Regions from separate parts of the Mucilaginibacter sp. NFX135 genome, predicted to be linked through region 1. Evidence: riboswitches for the same ligand, from Rfam matches in the RefSeq annotation. Region 1 holds a riboswitch; the other holds the start of a gene.
What was found. A riboswitch is a leader RNA that binds a small molecule or an ion and turns the genes downstream of it on or off. The one in region 1 is predicted to bind thiamine pyrophosphate.

Region 1 (9,193 bases):
GAATAAGGGCGAACCCCATCCACCAGAGGCCTACCAGCAAAAATGATAAACGGGCCGGGAATGTTTCATCAACAATGCCAAACAACTCTGGTTTCATCACAAACACAAAACAAATGAGCTGCAGCAATACGCTGCCGATATAGCCATAGGTAAAACCTTTGGCGCTTACCTTGTCCTGCATATCAACCGTAGCAATTTCGGGCAGATAGGAGTTATAAAACACAAAGCCACCGCTGTAGCCAATAGCAGCCAGCGCGAAGGCTATAATGCCCAGTTCGATATGATTGGCGTCGAAAAAATACAACACACCGCAGGCTAAGGCTCCTATGGCAGTAAAAAACTGCATGAAAATCTTTTTATTCCCCTTATAATCGGCAATAGACGACAATATGGGCAACAATAAAACAATGATCAGGTAAGCAGCCGACAAGGCATAATCAGAAAGCGCCGTGTTAACAAAGCTTTTGCCGAAGAAGGTTACTCTGCCCCCATTGGCCTTGGTAATAGCCACATAATAAGCCGGAAAAATAGTGGAGGTGATGACCAGGTTATAGGCAGAATTGGCCCAGTCAAAAAAGGCCCAGGCCCTGATGGTTTTTTTATTGTTTTTGGTTTCCATTAAACAATAAAAGTATACAAATTTTAGTATTTGCAAAACGGAGATATTTTAAGCCGGGCTTAATTACATGTTAACTTATTTATTTGCGAAAACAAGATGATAATCAAGCGGTTTTAGTAAAAAAAAATACAGCTTTATGAAAAAAGCCGCCTGGCTGTTATCGCTCAGCCTCCTTATTATTTATAACCTTGCCGCCCAAACGCATACGCTTAACGGTGTATACGGGGGTATACAATTTTCTGTAAGTCCACTTGTTGGCGGCGGTATGACCAGGAACGATATTGTGATACTGTTCAGACCTGATGGCACGTTTAATAGCGAAATGGATAAGCCCGACTGGAAAACAAGGGTAAGCGGCCGATACCAGGTAAGCGGATCAAAAGTAACAGTGAATTATACCCGTGGCCATGACCAGTTTAGCATAGAAAAAAATGGCAATCTGAAAGGAAGCGGCTATATATTATTTAAGCTCAGCGGACTTACTATTTCTCCCGGATACTATGAAATGAAACGCGCGACAAGTTTCGGCGGAATGGGCACCGGCATGGTTGCTGTTGGCTCAACCAGCAATAGTGGTTTAATTTTTGATGGAAAAGGACATTTTAGCAATTCCAGATCGGCCGCGACCATTGTTTCGGGCGATAATGTAGGTGGTGGAAGCACAAAGAACAGCAGCGGCAGCGGTGATTATAAACTTGATCATGGCACGCTTACGCTTACCTACAACGATGGAAAAACTGAAGTGCATAATTTTTTTTGTGAAACGGGCGATAAAAAGCCTATGGCAGCCATTGACGGAGGAATATATTTTATGAAGAACGATAACGCCGGAGCTGCCAAAACTACCAATACGATGAGTCAACCCGGTAAAACAAGTACTACAACAACTGCTGCTACTGATGTAACAGGCAATACTGACGCAAAATCGCTGCTTTTAAAAGCGAACAGCATACATGGCGGTAGTGAGCTCGACATGATCAAAACCCTGCAGTATTCGGCCATAATTATGGGGATAAAAGCGGTATCATACCTTGATATACCTAACAACAAGATACGGATAGAGCTTTGGGAAAACGGCAAAATGGTTTCTGTTGAGCAGGAAGAAAACGGCGACGGATGGCAATGGCTCAACGGGCGAAAAGCAACTATGCCTGCCGCGCGGATAGCGGAAATGAGAAGTACTTTTTATTCGGGCCTGCTTGGCTTGCGTAAGCCAGCCATCAACCAGATGCAGGTACTGAATATGCAAAAGCTTAAGAACAATACCTACTCGGTTTTATGCAAATTGGATGGTAACGATTACATTTTTGCCATCAACGATCAAAACCAACTGGTAGCCGAGGCTAATAAAACATTCGGCCGAACATCTGTATCAGCTTTGTCAGATCTGCGCCAGGTGCAGGGTATCATGATCCCTTTTCATGAGGTAGTAACATCGGGAATAAAAAAACTCGTTATCCAGTATGATAGCTTCGAAATTAACCCGGTGTTTAATGCCGATACATGGGGAGTACCTGCTGGGGATAGGTAGGAAATTTAGACCAGAATCAAAAAGCATCATTGCGAGTACGAAGCAATCTTTATATTGTACAGAGCAAACATGTATAGTTGACCTGCCTGTGTAGAGATTGCTTCGTACCTCGCAATGACGCGTATATTTTTATTAGGCCCCTCTTTCGGAGAGGATTTGGGTTTATTTACCGCTCCATTTTTGTTGTAAAAGCTTCATAAAATATCCCCCAACCACACTGCGTGCCTGAAAGCCTACCTGTTTACCGTTGGTAGTTTCGTACCAGTCACTCATGGGTACACGGATTGGTGTTTCGGTTGCGTATTTATATACCGGATTGGCCAGCGCCTCAAAATCGGCCCTGTTTTTAGCCAAAGTAGCCGTCCAGATGATCCAGTCGCTCTTGGTATAGGTTTTGCGACTATCCAGCGGCAATCCGTATTGATTTTGTTTAGTTAGATAGAATTTCACCTCACGGTCATAAACCGATTGCGGGAACAGGTTTAGGCCAAGGATCTTGTCCCAAACAATATTATATTTCTGGCTCCAGGTTTCTTTTTTATCAAATACCAGGGAGTAATGATCGCCGGCATCGGCCATTTTCATCCATTTGCTTACCATATCTTTAGCCATGGCCCTATATTTTGTGGCTACATCTTTTTGACCAAGCAACTCAGCCAGACGGGCATAACTACCTATACCTACAATAGCTTTGGCCGATAAATTGGCGTTGCGTGCCAGGTGACCGGCAAAATCATCGGTACATAACTGATTAGCAGGATCCAAGCCTTCCTTAGCTAAGTAGTTTGTCCAGGTGGTTAATATTTTCCAGTGTTTTTTGGCATAAGCAGGGTTATTGCCATTAGCCTTTACTACAGCTAAAGTTAATGCCAGCATATTACCAGACTCTTCTACAGGCATACCCTCGCCATAAGTTTGCCCATTGGCTAAAGGATAAGTACCCAGATCATGTGCAGCAAAATCATGCGCGAATTTACCGCTTTCGCTAAAATAGAAGATCCCATTCATCATACCTTCCATCAGCTTAGAATTGTAAAGCAAAAATAACGGCGCCGAGGGATAAGTAATATCAACAGTATTGATAGAACCATTACTGAAATTCTCTTTGGACAGGAACAAGATCTCACCCTGCGGGCTTTTTACCAATACATGAGCCGCAATACTTTGCCGGTAAGCCAACACACACAATTTAGCATAATTGGCACCACCAGCATTCTGAGCATCTTTATACATGGAGGTATTAAATGTGGCGCATTTTTGCAGTACTGCAGGATACTCCGCGGCCGCTTTTGCCAATACTTGCTCTATAGTTTTGGTTTGGGCGTTTTGCCACCATGGCTTTAAATTGGTATGGAAATATTGTACGGGGGTGATATCATCATAACCCAACTCTATGAATTTACTCACAGCTGTTTTACCCACTTTACCAAAAGGTATCACGGTATTTAAAACCAGGTTGCTTCCCTCCTTTGCGGTTGATTTGCTGTCGCCGCTAAAAAATGAATCGACAGATTGCTTACTTGTGCTCACGTATTGCTGTGCGTTGGCTGATTTTGGTGCCGCTACATACATGTATCCCCAATCGATACGCAGGTCATCACCTTTCTTTTGCAGTATAGGCTGTTCTATAGTGCCCGCTTTTAAAATAGATAACGTACTTGATGAGTATTGCTGTGTGGTTACCGGTTGCTGTGGTGTATTACGCGCTATATCTGCCGATGCACCCAAGTAAATCTTTACATCATGTGATGCACCATCGTTTGATTTTACTTTATAGCTGATGTAGGATACCGGACGTGATAAAAGATTCAGGTCACTCATCAATAATGGCGAAGTGAAAGTTAATTGCAGGTCGGCTTTGCCGCATTTAAAGTTATAAATGGTTTGGGTAGCATTCAAGATTACGCTGGTTTGTTTTGCCAGTTCAAGAGCGGCATGCCCTTTTGGTTTTAGTTCATCGGCCAAACCTGCATCCAGCCAGGCGCCTCCGCCGGTGTTGGTACAATGCAATGCCAGCACATTCTCACCTTTTTTCAGAGAGTTTACAGCGGCATCACTCAATGTAAAATATTGCAGATCACCGTTGGCGCCACCCTGCTCGCTCACTTTTTTCCCGTTAATATAAACCTCTGCTTCATCGTCATGGTGTAACCTTAGCCAAAGTTTATTAAAGTTAAGGTCATTCAGTGTAAAAGTCCTACGCACCCATATATCCCGACCTGTCCATAAGGTTTTGGCCGCCTGTTTATCATTGCTGAGGGGGGCTGTCCCTGTTTTCCAACTGCTATCGTTAAAATTGGCAGATGCCCAGTCTTTGGAAGGTTCCGTCTCTGTGTATTTACAAGTATAGGGCTTTTCATCAGCCGCGGCCAATACCGTTTTGTATTCCAGCGATTCTTTACCCATAAAACGGTAAACGGTACCGTCGACTTTAATGAGACCCAGAAGTGATTGGTCTTTGCCGGTCCAGTGGTGGGTTGTAGATTCATTCAAATTATCAGTGAACGACCAGATACTGAAATAAGGATTGTGTGTAATAAGCGGATAAGCCGGCGCTTTGGTGGCCTGTGCCCTGGCCAAAAAGCCTGCTAACATAAGGCAAGCAAATAATGGGAACCTTTTCATGTTTTTATAAATGGTTTATACAATATAGAATTATAGCGCCGTAAATATTTGCATTTTCCGACTTAAAACAGATACAACGCCACAAAAAGCGTTAAATTGACGACTAATTGAGACGATATGTAGAAGATGTGCGGATGTGCGGATGTGCGGATGTGCGGATGTGCAAATGTGCAAATGAAAGTAATTGATTGATGATTTGATCTCCTAATCTGCACATCTGAAATCTGCACATTTGCACATCTGACCTTATTTGCACATCCAATCTCACTTAAATACTTCAAAACTATACTGCGCTACACTCCAGAACTCATCAAGGGCTATGATACGGGGTTTAAAAAAGGATATCAGGGCTGGCCAGTCGTTACGGTTAAAGATACTTGCAGATGGCAGCGTTTTGATGATTCGGCTTATCAGCTTATTACTTTCGTCGCGGGTATGGAGTTCCCATTCCCACTCTTCGTTAAGGCTGCTATCCAGTACTGTTTTCAACTCCTTGAACTGCTCAAACATCAGTTCCTGCATGCCGGCATCGGGATGTGATATTTCGATAGCGATATAAGCATGGCGGTTATCGGTTTGCATTTTAAAGTTCAGGTGTTTAATGCCCGTTTTATAATTGATCCAGTTAATCCGTAAACCGTCCGCCGATAGCTGCGGTGCTATATATTGCCCAAAGGCGGTCCAAAAAGCCTGTCTTATCTGCGATGCCTCGTCTTTTGAATACAATGTATTATTGATTTTACTAAAGCGGTAAAATTAACAAAAAATTGGCTGCAGCGTTAAAGAACAGGTCGGATATAGTGATACAACCGGGTAAGAATAAAGATTATGATTTTAATAATATCGGGGTGATGGTTCATGCTATAAAGGAAATTTACCTTGGCTAAGAAATAGGCTTATATGCTAAAATAAATCAAAAAAGCAACCTGTTTGAGGTTGTTTTTTTGATTTAGAGGGATAGATTTAAAACCTGTCCCAAAATGCGGGTGGTTCAATACCCAGGCTACGCAGAAAAACATATCCCTGAGCCCTATGATGAATCTCGTTGTCTACAACATACTGCATGGTATTGATGTTTTTATTTTCATAAGCGCCAAAAGCTGCTTCCACTTCCTGGAAACGCTCCGGTGAAATTTGCGGCCAGTATTCGTTCAATTCCAGGGTGATCTGATCCCAGCGTTGTAGGATCGAGGCTTTAGTTTCTACGGCTACATTTTCTGTGGCATGATTAAGCGTTTCAGCGGATCTCCATGTTCCGGTAACTAAACCTTCAACACCATATTGCGACAGGTCCATAATTTCAACTGCCATTACACCGAATGAGCGCATCCCTCCTACTGAATAACCAAATAATTTATCTTCAGGAAAAGCCTCGATAACCTTCCTGGTCAGACTGCGGTGCCCTTGCCAGTTATTTAAAAAAGTTTCTGGTGAAATAAACTGGGTAGCTGAACTTACTTCCGGTTGAATTGCATTTGTTTCCATGGTTTCTTTTGTTTTGATTTTGTATTACAAAGAAACCATGGGGTAATGACAACCTTATGTCAGCAGACAAAAGGAATTTTTAAAATAAATATCTCTTTGAATTATCTATTTTTTTATAAGTTTACCGCAACTTTAGGGGTGTCCTTCAATGGACTGAGATAATACCCTTTGAACCTGATGCAGTTAGTACTGCCGAAGGGAAAAGTGACGATAATCCTGTGGGTTATTTTTTCTTTCCTCCATGAAACGGGGCCATTCCTAAAGTTGAAATTTTAGAAACAGAATGGAAATCACCGTAAATCAACAAAGTTACCAGGTTACCGATGTGTGCAATGTGCAGCAAATGCTCGCTATTGTATTTGATGCGATGCCAAATGGTATTGCCGTAGCCATCAATCAGGCCATTATTCCACGTGCCAACTGGGCCGATTATCAGATCGGTCCCCAGGATCAAATCGTCATCATCAAAGCAACACAGGGAGGGTAAAAGCAGATGTGCAAATATGCAGATGTGCGGGTGTGCAGATGAAACGATCATTGAATACTCCCAGCGATAAAAATCACTAATTCACTAAATCAATAATTCAATAATTATTCACGGATGAAGCAAGAAAAAATTCCAACCGGTAAGGTATTAACTACCGAGCCCTTTCCGGCCTCCAGAAAGGTTTTTGTAAAAGGACAGCTGCATGATATCCAGGTAGCCATGCGCGAGATCAGCCTAAGCGATACCAAACTGCATGGCCGTTTTGGCGAAACAGAGCCCAACGCCCCGGTTACCGTCTATGATACCAGCGGTCCGTATACCGATATTAACGCGACCATCGATGTGAAAAAAGGTCTCCCCCGTTTGCGTGAGCAATGGATCATGAACCGGGCTGATGTAGAACAACTGGAAGGCATATCCTCTCAATACGGGCAACAGCGTTTAAATGACAACAGCCTGGATGAACTGCGTTTTGCGCACGTAAGCAAACCTTTACGCGCAAAACCCGGCATGAACGTATCGCAAATGCACTATGCCAGAAAAGGTATTATCACCCCCGAAATGGAGTATATCGCCATTCGCGAAAACCAGCGTATTGATCTGCTAAAGGAACAATTGAACGGGCAATATGAGGTAATGAGTCATCAGCATCAGGGTCATAGCTTTGGGGCAAATACCCCAAAAGGATATATAACACCCGAATTTGTGCGCTCAGAAGTTGCTGCTGGTCGCGCTGTGATCCCTTCCAATATTAATCACCCGGAAATTGAGCCGATGATCATTGGTCGCAACTTTTTGGTGAAGATCAATGCCAACATCGGCAACTCGGCCGTTACTTCCAGCATCGAAGAAGAAGTAGAAAAAGCAGTATGGGCTTGCCGCTGGGGTGCAGATACTATTATGGATCTATCTACCGGGAAAAACATCCATGAAACGCGCGAGTGGATCATCCGTAATTCGCCCGTGCCCATTGGTACAGTACCAATTTACCAGGCATTGGAAAAAGTGAACGGAAAAGCGGAAGATCTGACCTGGGAACTATTCCGGGATACCCTGATAGAACAGGCAGAACAAGGCGTAGACTACTTTACCATTCATGCAGGCGTACTGTTGCGCTACGTGCCACTCACCGCCAAACGCATCACCGGCATTGTTTCGCGGGGTGGTTCTATTATGGCCAAATGGTGTTTGGCGCATCACAAAGAGAATTTCCTGTACACCCATTTTGAAGAGATCTGCGAGATCATGAAAGCCTATGATGTGGCCTTCTCTTTAGGTGATGGCTTACGACCGGGCTGTATTGCTGATGCCAATGACGCCGCGCAGTTCGGCGAACTGGAAACCCTGGGCGAACTTACCAAAATTGCCTGGAAGCACGATGTACAAACCATTATTGAAGGTCCTGGCCATATTCCGATGCACATGATCAAGGAAAATATGGATAAGCAACTGGCAAATTGCGGCGAGGCGCCTTTTTACACTTTAGGTCCGCTGACTACAGATATCGCTCCAGGTTACGATCACATTACCTCGGCCATCGGCGCAGCCATGATCGGTTGGTTTGGTACCGCTATGTTGTGTTATGTTACGCCTAAGGAACATCTCGGTTTACCCAACAAAAAAGACGTGAAAGATGGTGTGATCACTTATAAAATAGCGGCCCATGCGGCCGACCTTGCTAAAGGGCATCCAGGTGCGCAATACCGGGACAATGCGCTAAGCAAGGCCCGTTTCGAGTTCAGGTGGGAAGATCAGTTTAACCTCTCGCTCGATCCTGATACAGCCAGGGAGTTTCATGACGAAACCCTGCCTGCCGATGGCGCCAAGATTGCTCACTTCTGCTCCATGTGTGGCCCCAACTTCTGCTCGATGAAAATTACGCAGGATGTACGGGAATATGCCAAAGAAAATGGTGTGGATGAGACAGCCGCGCTGGCAAAAGGTATGGAGCAAAAATCAAAGGAGTTTACGGAGAGGGGAAGTGAAATATATCTGTAAAAGTCGGCTGTCATGCTGAGCCTGTCGGGCATGGTGGGCAAGCCTACGCGAGAGTCTTCGACAAGCTCAGACTGACAGCCCCTAATGGATAAAGATTTATGCAATTGATAGTTATTTCACATCCGGATACTATAGCTCATGAAGCACAATTGATCAATCAGCTGTTTGAAGCTGGCTTGATGCGTTTTCATTTGCGAAAACCTGATTGGGATGAACAACAACTGTTTGGTCTGCTCAAGCAGATCGACCCGGCTTTTCATCCGTATATCGCATTACACCAGTATCATAACATCGCCATAGATTTTGATATCAAAAGGCTGCATTATACCGAGAAACACAGGTTGACTACTGAGCAGAATAAACTGATCCTTCAAAAGAAGAAAGGCAACGTATTAAGCACATCAATTCATGATATAACCGAATTGAGTGCATTAACACCATTTGATTA
Region 2 (9,193 bases), 2.1 Mb from region 1:
AGTGGCATAACTGTACATATCTGATGTTGCTTTAGCATCGCCGCCTGATTGGTCTTCAGTACCATCAGCATGTTTAAAGCTATCGCCGTTAACCAGTAAAATAGTTTTATCCGATCCATAAGTAGAAGCTACAGAGGATAGTGGGAAGGAACTGCTGCTCCAGAAATGGCTTCCGGTAGTATAGGACTGGAATAATATATAGTCATAATTGCTTTTGGTGCCGGTTAAACTATTATTATCCAGGGAGCCGTCGGTATCATAAAAAAACACGGGTTTTTTGCCCATACTTAGTGTAACTGCCGACGTAGAGTTCGGTCCGAACCATTTGGCTACCGATTTTAATAAATTGGGATAACTGCTGCTGGTTACATTTTTATTGTCGATGGTACCTGATTCAATATCCAGATCTATACCATCCAAAGAATCGGCTACAATATGCTGGTTATACATCGCCTGCGACCAATGGTCATAAGTGCTTGTTGAAGTGGCAACGGTAGCGGTTGAAGTTGGTGTAGCCGGATCCTTGGATGAACCATCAAAATAGGCATCACCCAAAAAATGACATACCACGATCCGGGTTCCCTTGGCCTGGGCTGCACGCCAGTGTGACCTTGTGGCATCATTGCCGGCAAAAAACTCCAGGAAATCGGTACTGTCCGGTGCATTGGCCGGGTTGAAACTGGCAGCAGGATCGGCGCCATCGCCAACCAAAAAGCCTACAAATATTTTATGTACGCTGTTTTTGTAAGCGATCAGGTCGGCATTGGAAGTTGTCGACAGGGTGGTTAATCCGTTTTTAGATGCACCTTCCGCTTGTAATTTTTCAGCGGCGTTTCCATTATCCTTTTTGCAGGATTGCGTAGCGGCAAGGGTAAACAGGCAGAGTATAGGCAATCCTACGCTCATTAAAAAAGTATTTTTTTTCATAATAGGTTTTTTTTATAGAGTCAAGAATTAAGAGTCAAGAATCAGGAAGGGAGCGCAATTGATCGATGATCATTTTTTTACTCTTGATTCTTGACTCTTAACTCTTGATTCCTTTTTAATTATTGAATTTTAACAGAACTTACCACATCGTTCGCGTTGGGCGAAAGGGTGGTGAAATTGGTGGTGTTGGAGGTTAGCGTCCAGGAAGTACCGGCAAAATTATCGTTGCTGTACATAGTCACCGTCCATCCCGTAGGAATTTTTACCGACGATGCCCAGTCGTTCACAAAACCCAGGGCCTGCAACTGCGATAAGGTGTAGTTACCTTTGGCTATGGTGCTGGTAGCAGTGCCGGTATAATTGATATCCTGGTAAAAAGTAACACCCGTAGCTGGCGTAGTACCGCTGCCGTAAACCGTTGCTTTACCATATAAGGCGTTGGAAACACTGCTCAGGTAAGTGTGTACATCGGTATTTGGTAAATTGTAATACAGATAGATGCCATAACTGTTATTAACGGTCTGTGTAGCTAAGGACGCGGCGGTTGATGCGCTGGTACTTTGGATATCGATAGCAGCAGGCCCAAGGTTGCTGGCTGCTAATCCAGGTACATTTGGTACAGAATAGCTGCCGTAAATGGCATTCCAGCTATAATCAACTTTTGAGCCTACGGTTACCCCGTTAAAGCTCAAGCGGGAAGCTGCCGGGCCATAAAAATAAAAGGAAATGATCTTGGTAGGCATCAGCTGGCGCAAGGCGGTTACCAGATACACAAATGAGCTTGAATTTGGCTGACCGGTTCCGTTGGTGCCATAATCAGCATATTCATCGTCAAAGTCAATGCCGTCAAGTCCATAAGTGGTTACGGCATTGGCCAATAACTGCGCAAAATCCTGGGCGGCCTGCTGGCTCGGAAAATTAGTTATACCCGCACCCTGATGATTACCCAGTATAGAGAGTAGCACCTTGATCCCTTTGGCCTGTAATGGCTGGATCTTGGTGGCCGCGTTATTTAATACAGTGGTTACCTGCGGATTAAAAAACAGTTCGGCTTTTTGGGTAGTGGTATTGTAATTGATATTAGCCGCGAATATAATGCCGATATCAAAAAGCTGCTCCCCGGTTGAAAGCTTATAATTACCAACGTTAAGGATATCGTTATTATTCACTTCCACATAACAAACGCCTTTGGGGCCGCTAACGCCAATGGCGCTGGTACTTAATTTTGATGAAGCGTTATTGGCTTGGGGTGTGGGTGACAGATCTTTTTTACAGGCTGCTGTAAACAGCAGCGAAAAGCCTAATAAAGCAATAGATGCTTTGGTAATTGAATTGGACGTTTTTCTCATTGTCGGTTTTTAAATTGGTTTATAAATTTTTGATAGGTTGTAAGCTCAAAGGCAGTGTTTTATCCATAGGCATCTGATGTTTTTTTATAGGTATCGGCAAAAAGATTAATGAGCATAAATTAATAGGGGAGGGGTAAGTATTAAACGATTTAGTAGCATAGTATGCATAGTTATATAACCTGTAAATATTATATAATTTACAAGTTTTAATAATGTATGTGCATATATTATAGGTTTTATATGCGCGGTGATTTAATTGGTTTACAGTGATATAGACAAGTAATAATCAGGGATTGCCTACAAGGATTTAAAATTTTTATTCTACAAGTTAATATTTTTATTTTGATATATTTTCTATAATATACCTGGTAATGATATATCCACATAAATGAACAAGAAAAAGCTACATTTGCCATGGCTTTAGGGGTATTCTGTACAGAATTGAGATAAACCCTTTGAACCTGACCCGGCTGATACCGGCGTAGGGAAAAGTCGGGACATACCTGTCTGTAGCGCTCAGTCCTGCGCCCCGAAGCCATGTTTTTATGAAATTGTAAACCATGAATAAAAAAACCTTTAGCTATCCATCCGTTTTGACGATTGCGGGCTTCGATGGCAGCGGTGGGGCCGGTATACAAGGCGATATTAAAACCATCTCGGCGCTGGGATGCTACGCCACTTCGGTGCTCACCGCGCTCCCGGTGCAAAATACTTGTGGGGTGAGGTCCATTCACGCGATCCCGGTCGAAGTGGTAGGAGCGCAACTACAGGCTATATTGGATGATATTTTTCCGGATGCCATTAAAATAGGTATGATACATACAACTGATGTGCTTGAAGCCATTGTAAATACCCTGCTGCAGTACCCGGAGGTTCCGGTGGTATTTGATCCGGTGATGGTATCAACCAGCGGTCATCAACTTCTGGAGGATAGTACAGTGGAGGCAATCGTTAAAAAAATGTTTCCGCTGGCCGCGGTTATTACCCCCAACCTGGATGAAACCACTGTTTTAACCGGGATGCCTGTACATACCCTTGATGATATGCGGATTGCCGGTAAAAAACTCATGGGGATGGGAGCACGCTCAGTATTATTAAAAGGCGGTCACCTGGATGCTACGCAATTAACCTCCTTATATTTTACAAACGACGGTAAAGTGCAAGAATACAGCTTTGAAAAAATAGACACCCAAAATACCCGGGGCACCGGATGTGCCCTGTCATCGGCTATGGCCTGTTACATAGCCCAGAAGAAATCATTAGCCGATGCAGTAGTACTGGCGCAGGAGTACGTACACCAGGCCATACTTGCTGGAAAGGATGCGCGAACGGGCAAAGGAAATGGCCCTTTAAATCATTTCTTTAATCCGCAAAAACTCTTCATAAACCCGTAGGAAAGTTAATAGCTATGAAAAGTTATAAATCGGGCATTGAAGAATAATAACATAGTGCATAGTCTACTCACCCAGTCTACCCTTCGCTGGACCACCCTCTCTGTGGCTTTGCCGTAAAGAGGGTAAAGAAAAAAAGAAAGCAACCCTCTCTATGCGCGCAGCGGAGAGAGGGGTGACAAGCGCAGCGATGTCGGGGTAGTCGATACCGCGCGTTCGATTCTTATCATTTGCGTAACCCTGGCTATCACCTGTAGAAAAAGGCAAATAAAGCCCCATTTAAACCTCAAAACCTCAATGGATTTTACGCTTGCCATATCGCGTAAAATCGCGATAGAGGAATCTGTTAAACCTCTCAGTATTATTCCCCCAGGTCCTTAGCTATGCTAAGGGTTTTTTGGTTTATAGGGTTCGCTGTAATTCTTTTAAACTCAAAACTCCCTACTCAAAACTTACGACTTAACACACCAGTTGCCTCTTTTATTTTATTCAGGTACATTTAGGGCTTGATTAACTAACTAAATGAAAAAAACTTTATTTATCTGTTTGTGGCTGGTCGTAACAGCTATCAGCGTTTACGCGCAAACCTCACCGCCTGATGCTGAATACATTAAGGCCAATTATCAAAAATACGAATACCAGATACCTATGCGCGATGGTAAAAAGCTGTTTACTTCGGTATACGTACCCAAAGACCAATCCAAAAAATATCCCATCATGATGGATCGCACGCCATACAGCGTTGCGCCCTATGGAACTGACTTGTATAAAGGCAGCCTGGGCCCATCGTCGGTATTTGCGCATGATGGATTTATTTTTGTTTACCAGGATGTTCGTGGTCGTTGGATGAGCGAAGGTATTTATGAGGAAATGACCCCTGAAAAAGAAGTGCACAAGACCAAGAATGATGTTGATGAAGGCACCGATACATATGATACCATTAACTGGCTGCTTAAAAAAATACCCAACAATAATGGTAAAGTAGGCGTGTGGGGAATATCATATCCCGGTTTTTACACCACTACTGCATTGCTGAGCCGTCACCCGGCCCTGGTAGCTGCATCGCCGCAGGCCCCTATTGCCGATCTGTACCGCGATGACGCTTTTCATAACGGCGCCTTTATGCTGGTGGCCAATTTTGGTTTCTATTCATTTTTTACCAACCGCCAGGATGATAAACCCACCCAGCGCAGGGCTCCCGGGCTTAATGTGGGAACTGAGGACGGCTATGATTTTTTCCTGAAAATGGGTTCGGTAAAAAACACCAACGATAAATTTTATAAAGATACCATCCGCCTGTGGAACGAGATGCTGGATCATCCCAACTATGACCAGCACTGGAAAGACCGCAACGTATTGACCCACCTGCACAATATTAAAACCGCTGTACTGGTTACCGGTGGCTGGTACGATGCCGAGGATCTGTACGGCGCCATCAATACCTATAAAACGCTGGTAAAGGAAAATCCTAAAACACCGGTTTACTTTGCTATGGGCCCCTGGGTGCATGGCGGCTGGTCCCGGGGTGATGGCGACCATTTAGGCGATGTTGACTTTGGCGCGCCGACCGGTCCTTTTTATCGAGAAAAGATAGAGTTCGCCTTTTTTAGTCATTACCTCAAAGGGACCGACCTGAACCTCGCGCCGGTATCTGTATTTGAAACCGGCACCAATCAATGGAAAAACTACAACACCTGGCCGGCAAAAGAGGCTGCCGAAAAGAACTTATATCTGCTGCCGGGAGGTAAACTGTCCTTCGATTCAGTACCGGAAGGCGGTTTTGACGAGTTTGTATCCGACCCTAACAAACCGGTGCCTTTTACCAATGATATTACCATGGATATGAAACGGGAATATATGACCGGCGATCAGCGTTTTGCCGCGCGGAGACCGGATGTACTGACTTATCAAACCGATGTGCTGGATAAAGACATCACCATTGCCGGTAATATATGGGCCAATTTAAAGGTGTCAACTACAGGTACCGATGCCGATTGGGTGGTTAAGGTTATTGATGTATATCCCGATTCGGCCAAAAACAATAAGTGGACAGGTAAAGAGGTTTACTTATCTGGCTATCAGCAAATGGTACGGAGCGAGGCTATGCGAGGCAAGTTCCGCAATGGCTTTGATAAACCTGAGCCATTTGTACCCGGACAGGTTAGCCCCGTGAACTTTGAACTACAGGATATACTGCATACGTTTAAAAAAGGTCACCGTTTAATGGTGCAGGTACAAAGCACCTGGTTCCCGCTTACCGACAGGAACACCCAACAATTTCAGGATATTATGAAAGCAAAAGATACCGACTTTAAAAAAGCGACCAACAGGGTTTATACCGGCAGCAGTTTTTTAAAGGTAAGGGTAATAGAATAGGGTTTGAATGTTGAACACCGGATGCTGAATGTTGAACATCGAAATGTTCTATCATTCGGCACCTGGTATAGTGAGGAAATAAAAGCAAGGAATAGTGCGATTCCTTCCATAGGAAGGGATTACGTCCTTAAGTTGAGGATGTTTGTAAACCCCATAGGTCAATGTCATTAAGTTAAGGAATTTTGCAAACCCCAAAGGGGTTAAAGCTTTGTAGAAAAAAGGCAATCCAATTCAGTGCCGTAGGTACTGCACTCAGGTTGTATACTAATAAGTGTTCGAAATACTAAAAATAACGAATTGATTGTTTTTTAGGCTAAAGCCAATGGCTGATCATTTAAAATCCGTTGATTAAAACCAACGGCAATGAAAGATAAATTAATATGTCCTCTATTCATTGCCGTCCCATTTATGGGACGGATAATGGAAACAGTTCCTGGCTTTAGCGAAACAACAATCTTTCGAACGCTTATATAGTTGCATATCTACGGCATGCTTTATAGTTGCCTTTTTCTTTTTCTACAAAGCTTTTACTCCTCGGAGTATCTTTCTCCTGTGATCGTTGTATCACCATAGCACTCAAAACTATGTATGGATGAAAACGATAAGCCGCTTTCTTAAACTATTTTGCTCCCTGGATTGTTTTTCCTGTACTCCTGATGAGCTATGGCCAACACAGCCAGGAGAAAAATATGTCCACAACCCCTGAAGTATGATACAACAACCAAGCTATTATGAAACCTTTACAACCAACAGTTATCGATACCAAAGTGATCTCGGCAGAGCACCCGGAGGATTATTTCAATACTATCCTGAGCAGTGTGAATGATCATATCGTGCGGATCGGGATCATGACCGAACCTTATTTCTGGCATCTGCACCCCAACTCCGACGAAACCTTCCTGATACTGGAAGGCACGCTGTTGATCGACCTGGAGACCGGCACTATCGAACTGCAACCCGGGCAATTGTTAACCGTGCCCAAAAATATGCGTCACCGCACCCGCCCCGGCGGCGAAAGATCAGTAAACCTCACCATCGAGCATAAGCAAACAGAAACCATAATGGGATAGGGATACATGGACGATCAAATGAATTTGTATAACCCGCATAAAAAATAACAGTTGTGGTATAATGCAGGATTTGTACTAAACTATAGATTTGGGGTTAAAACCTGGAGATCCGAACTTTATCAGTGAATTGCATGAAAAATCTACTGTTTATTTTGTCGCTGTTTGTTATAACCGGTGCCTATGGTCAGCAAACCAAGGTTGAAAATAATGTGTTGTATAAATCCGTACCGTTACCAAAAGATGATGCCCGGTTTCTGGCTTTAAAACGTACTGCTCAAAAATATTTGCCCCAGTTTATAGATAGCCTGCAAAAGCACGGAAGCGACAAAGAGGGATACCGGTTTGTAGTAAAATCCGACTTTGTAGAAGGCAATAACCATGAGCATATGTGGTCTGAAGTAGTTGGTTATAGCAATGGCGTTTTTAAGGCGATATTTATTGATTCGCCTTTTACACTTAAAAGTATTAAGCTTGGTGATAAGATCAGCATTAATCAAACCGATGTGGAAGATTGGGCTGTTCATAATTTGCGAACCAAAAAAATAACGGGTGAGTTTTCAGAGAAATATCTGAACAGCAAGCAGTAGCGTTTGTAGCATTTATAACTTTTCTGTCGTAATGAGTATAAAACCCTGATTATGATAAAGAAAGTATCTTTCCTGCTATTAGTTATTGCAGGCTTTACAGCCTGCAAAGGAAACAAACAAAAAAATGGCTGCGGTGTACAAACCTGTACCCTGGAATACGCTTACCTGGGAATTGTTATTACTGATAAACAAAATACCTACCCGGCTATCACCAATTTTTCGGCTATTAACCTGCGTACCAATAAGCCATTGTCGCCGGTAAAGTATCCTCCTAATATCGATTTTGTGGCAGGCTTTAAATTGTTAGCCACAGACGATAATATCAAGGATTTTTCGACTGAAGGAGATGATATAAAAATAATGGCTACTAATGCCGCTACTCATCAAACGCTGAGTGCAATTATCACCATAGCCGGAGGCTGCAATTGCCACATAAAAAAGGTATCAGGACCGGAAAAGATAGTGTTTGACTGATCAAACTCCTGCCAAGGTTACCGGTGAGGTATTTGGATAGGCCTGGTACAATACATAAGAACCATTGCTATCTGTAGCTACTTTAAGCGATTGTTTTTTAGTGCCTTGTACAGCGTTTACAGTTTTCCAACCAGCGGGTACATAAGTTTTAAGTGTAAGCGGGATATTATAAAAAACTTTGCTGAGCGGGTGGCTGATACTGACGGTTACCTTATTGCCTTTTAAACTGCTTTGTACTTTGGCACTTTGCCTTTCGCGCATGTACTTGGTTGCATCGCCAAAAGTGGCTACCCAAAGTTTATCCTGGTGATTTTTAATATAGGTAAAATATTCGTCAAGCTCCTGATGGGGCAGGGCTTCCCAGCCTATACCGTCAACGCCGTGATGGGTGAGTACCAGCCAGGTATCTTTCCTGTTCATGGTGGTATCTACCCAGGCCTTCATCATGGGCAATGGTGTTTTGGTTGTTGCACCGCGCTGGTATTGTACATATTCCTTATTGGTATTGCCGGGAGTATCCTTATTACCACGGCTTATTTCTTTGAGCCAGGGTTCGGGCATACGGTTGCGAAGGGCAGGATAAACCTTGGCCAGGTAAGCTACGGCGCGTTCATTCTCGGTGCCAAACGGCCCTTCGGCACTAAAGGTGTACGCGAGGCCTAAATGATTTAAAACATCCAGCCGGCTTTTTTCGGCTTCGTACATTAAATTGGTTTCATCAAGGGCGGCCAGGCGGGGGTGGGTTACCATATGGCTGGCAAATTCGTGGCCTTGCGCCGCATAAGCTTTAATTTGTGCCCAGGTAGTGCCATGCGCATCTTTGTATTCGTCGTTGTGCTGTACGCCAGGTTTAAATTCGCCGTTACGCACTTTGGCATAGCATTCATCAATAGCTTTATAGGCGGCTTCGGTTTTACCGGCATCTACCAATGATCCGGCTTTATAATGATAATCAAGCGGACCCACCAGCCCCAGATAGCCTGCTGCCGAGGCCCGCTCAAAAAAATTATCCTTATTGG

Region 2: linked by a shared signal. The riboswitch ahead of thiD (bifunctional hydroxymethylpyrimidine kinase/phosphomethylpyrimidine kinase) and the one ahead of thiS (sulfur carrier protein ThiS) in region 1 are both predicted to bind thiamine pyrophosphate.

The regions. Positions count from the first base shown of each region.
Region 1 is NZ_CP183412.1:3,681,302-3,690,494, forward strand. It holds gene ACNURT_RS15490 (MFS transporter) at 1-619, opposite strand, end outside; gene ACNURT_RS15495 (hypothetical protein) at 756-2,150, shown strand; gene ACNURT_RS15500 (glutaminase domain-containing protein) at 2,313-4,775, opposite strand; gene ACNURT_RS15505 (DUF4268 domain-containing protein) at 5,040-5,501, opposite strand; gene ACNURT_RS15510 (DinB family protein) at 5,739-6,260, opposite strand; TPP riboswitch at 6,385-6,478, shown strand; gene thiS (sulfur carrier protein ThiS) at 6,544-6,747, shown strand; gene thiC (phosphomethylpyrimidine synthase ThiC) at 6,862-8,745, shown strand; gene ACNURT_RS15525 (thiamine phosphate synthase) at 8,844-9,193, shown strand, end outside.
Region 2 is NZ_CP183412.1:1,569,581-1,578,773, forward strand. It holds gene ACNURT_RS06880 (glycoside hydrolase family 18) at 1-927, opposite strand, end outside; gene ACNURT_RS06885 (endo-beta-N-acetylglucosaminidase H) at 1,047-2,276, opposite strand; TPP riboswitch at 2,689-2,781, shown strand; gene thiD (bifunctional hydroxymethylpyrimidine kinase/phosphomethylpyrimidine kinase) at 2,837-3,670, shown strand; gene ACNURT_RS06895 (CocE/NonD family hydrolase) at 4,190-6,043, shown strand; gene ACNURT_RS06900 (cupin domain-containing protein) at 6,775-7,113, shown strand; gene ACNURT_RS06905 (DUF2314 domain-containing protein) at 7,245-7,700, shown strand; gene ACNURT_RS06910 (hypothetical protein) at 7,752-8,174, shown strand; gene ACNURT_RS06915 (DUF2182 domain-containing protein) at 8,559-8,837, shown strand; partial or broken gene ACNURT_RS06920 (polysaccharide deacetylase family protein) at 8,772-9,193, opposite strand, start outside.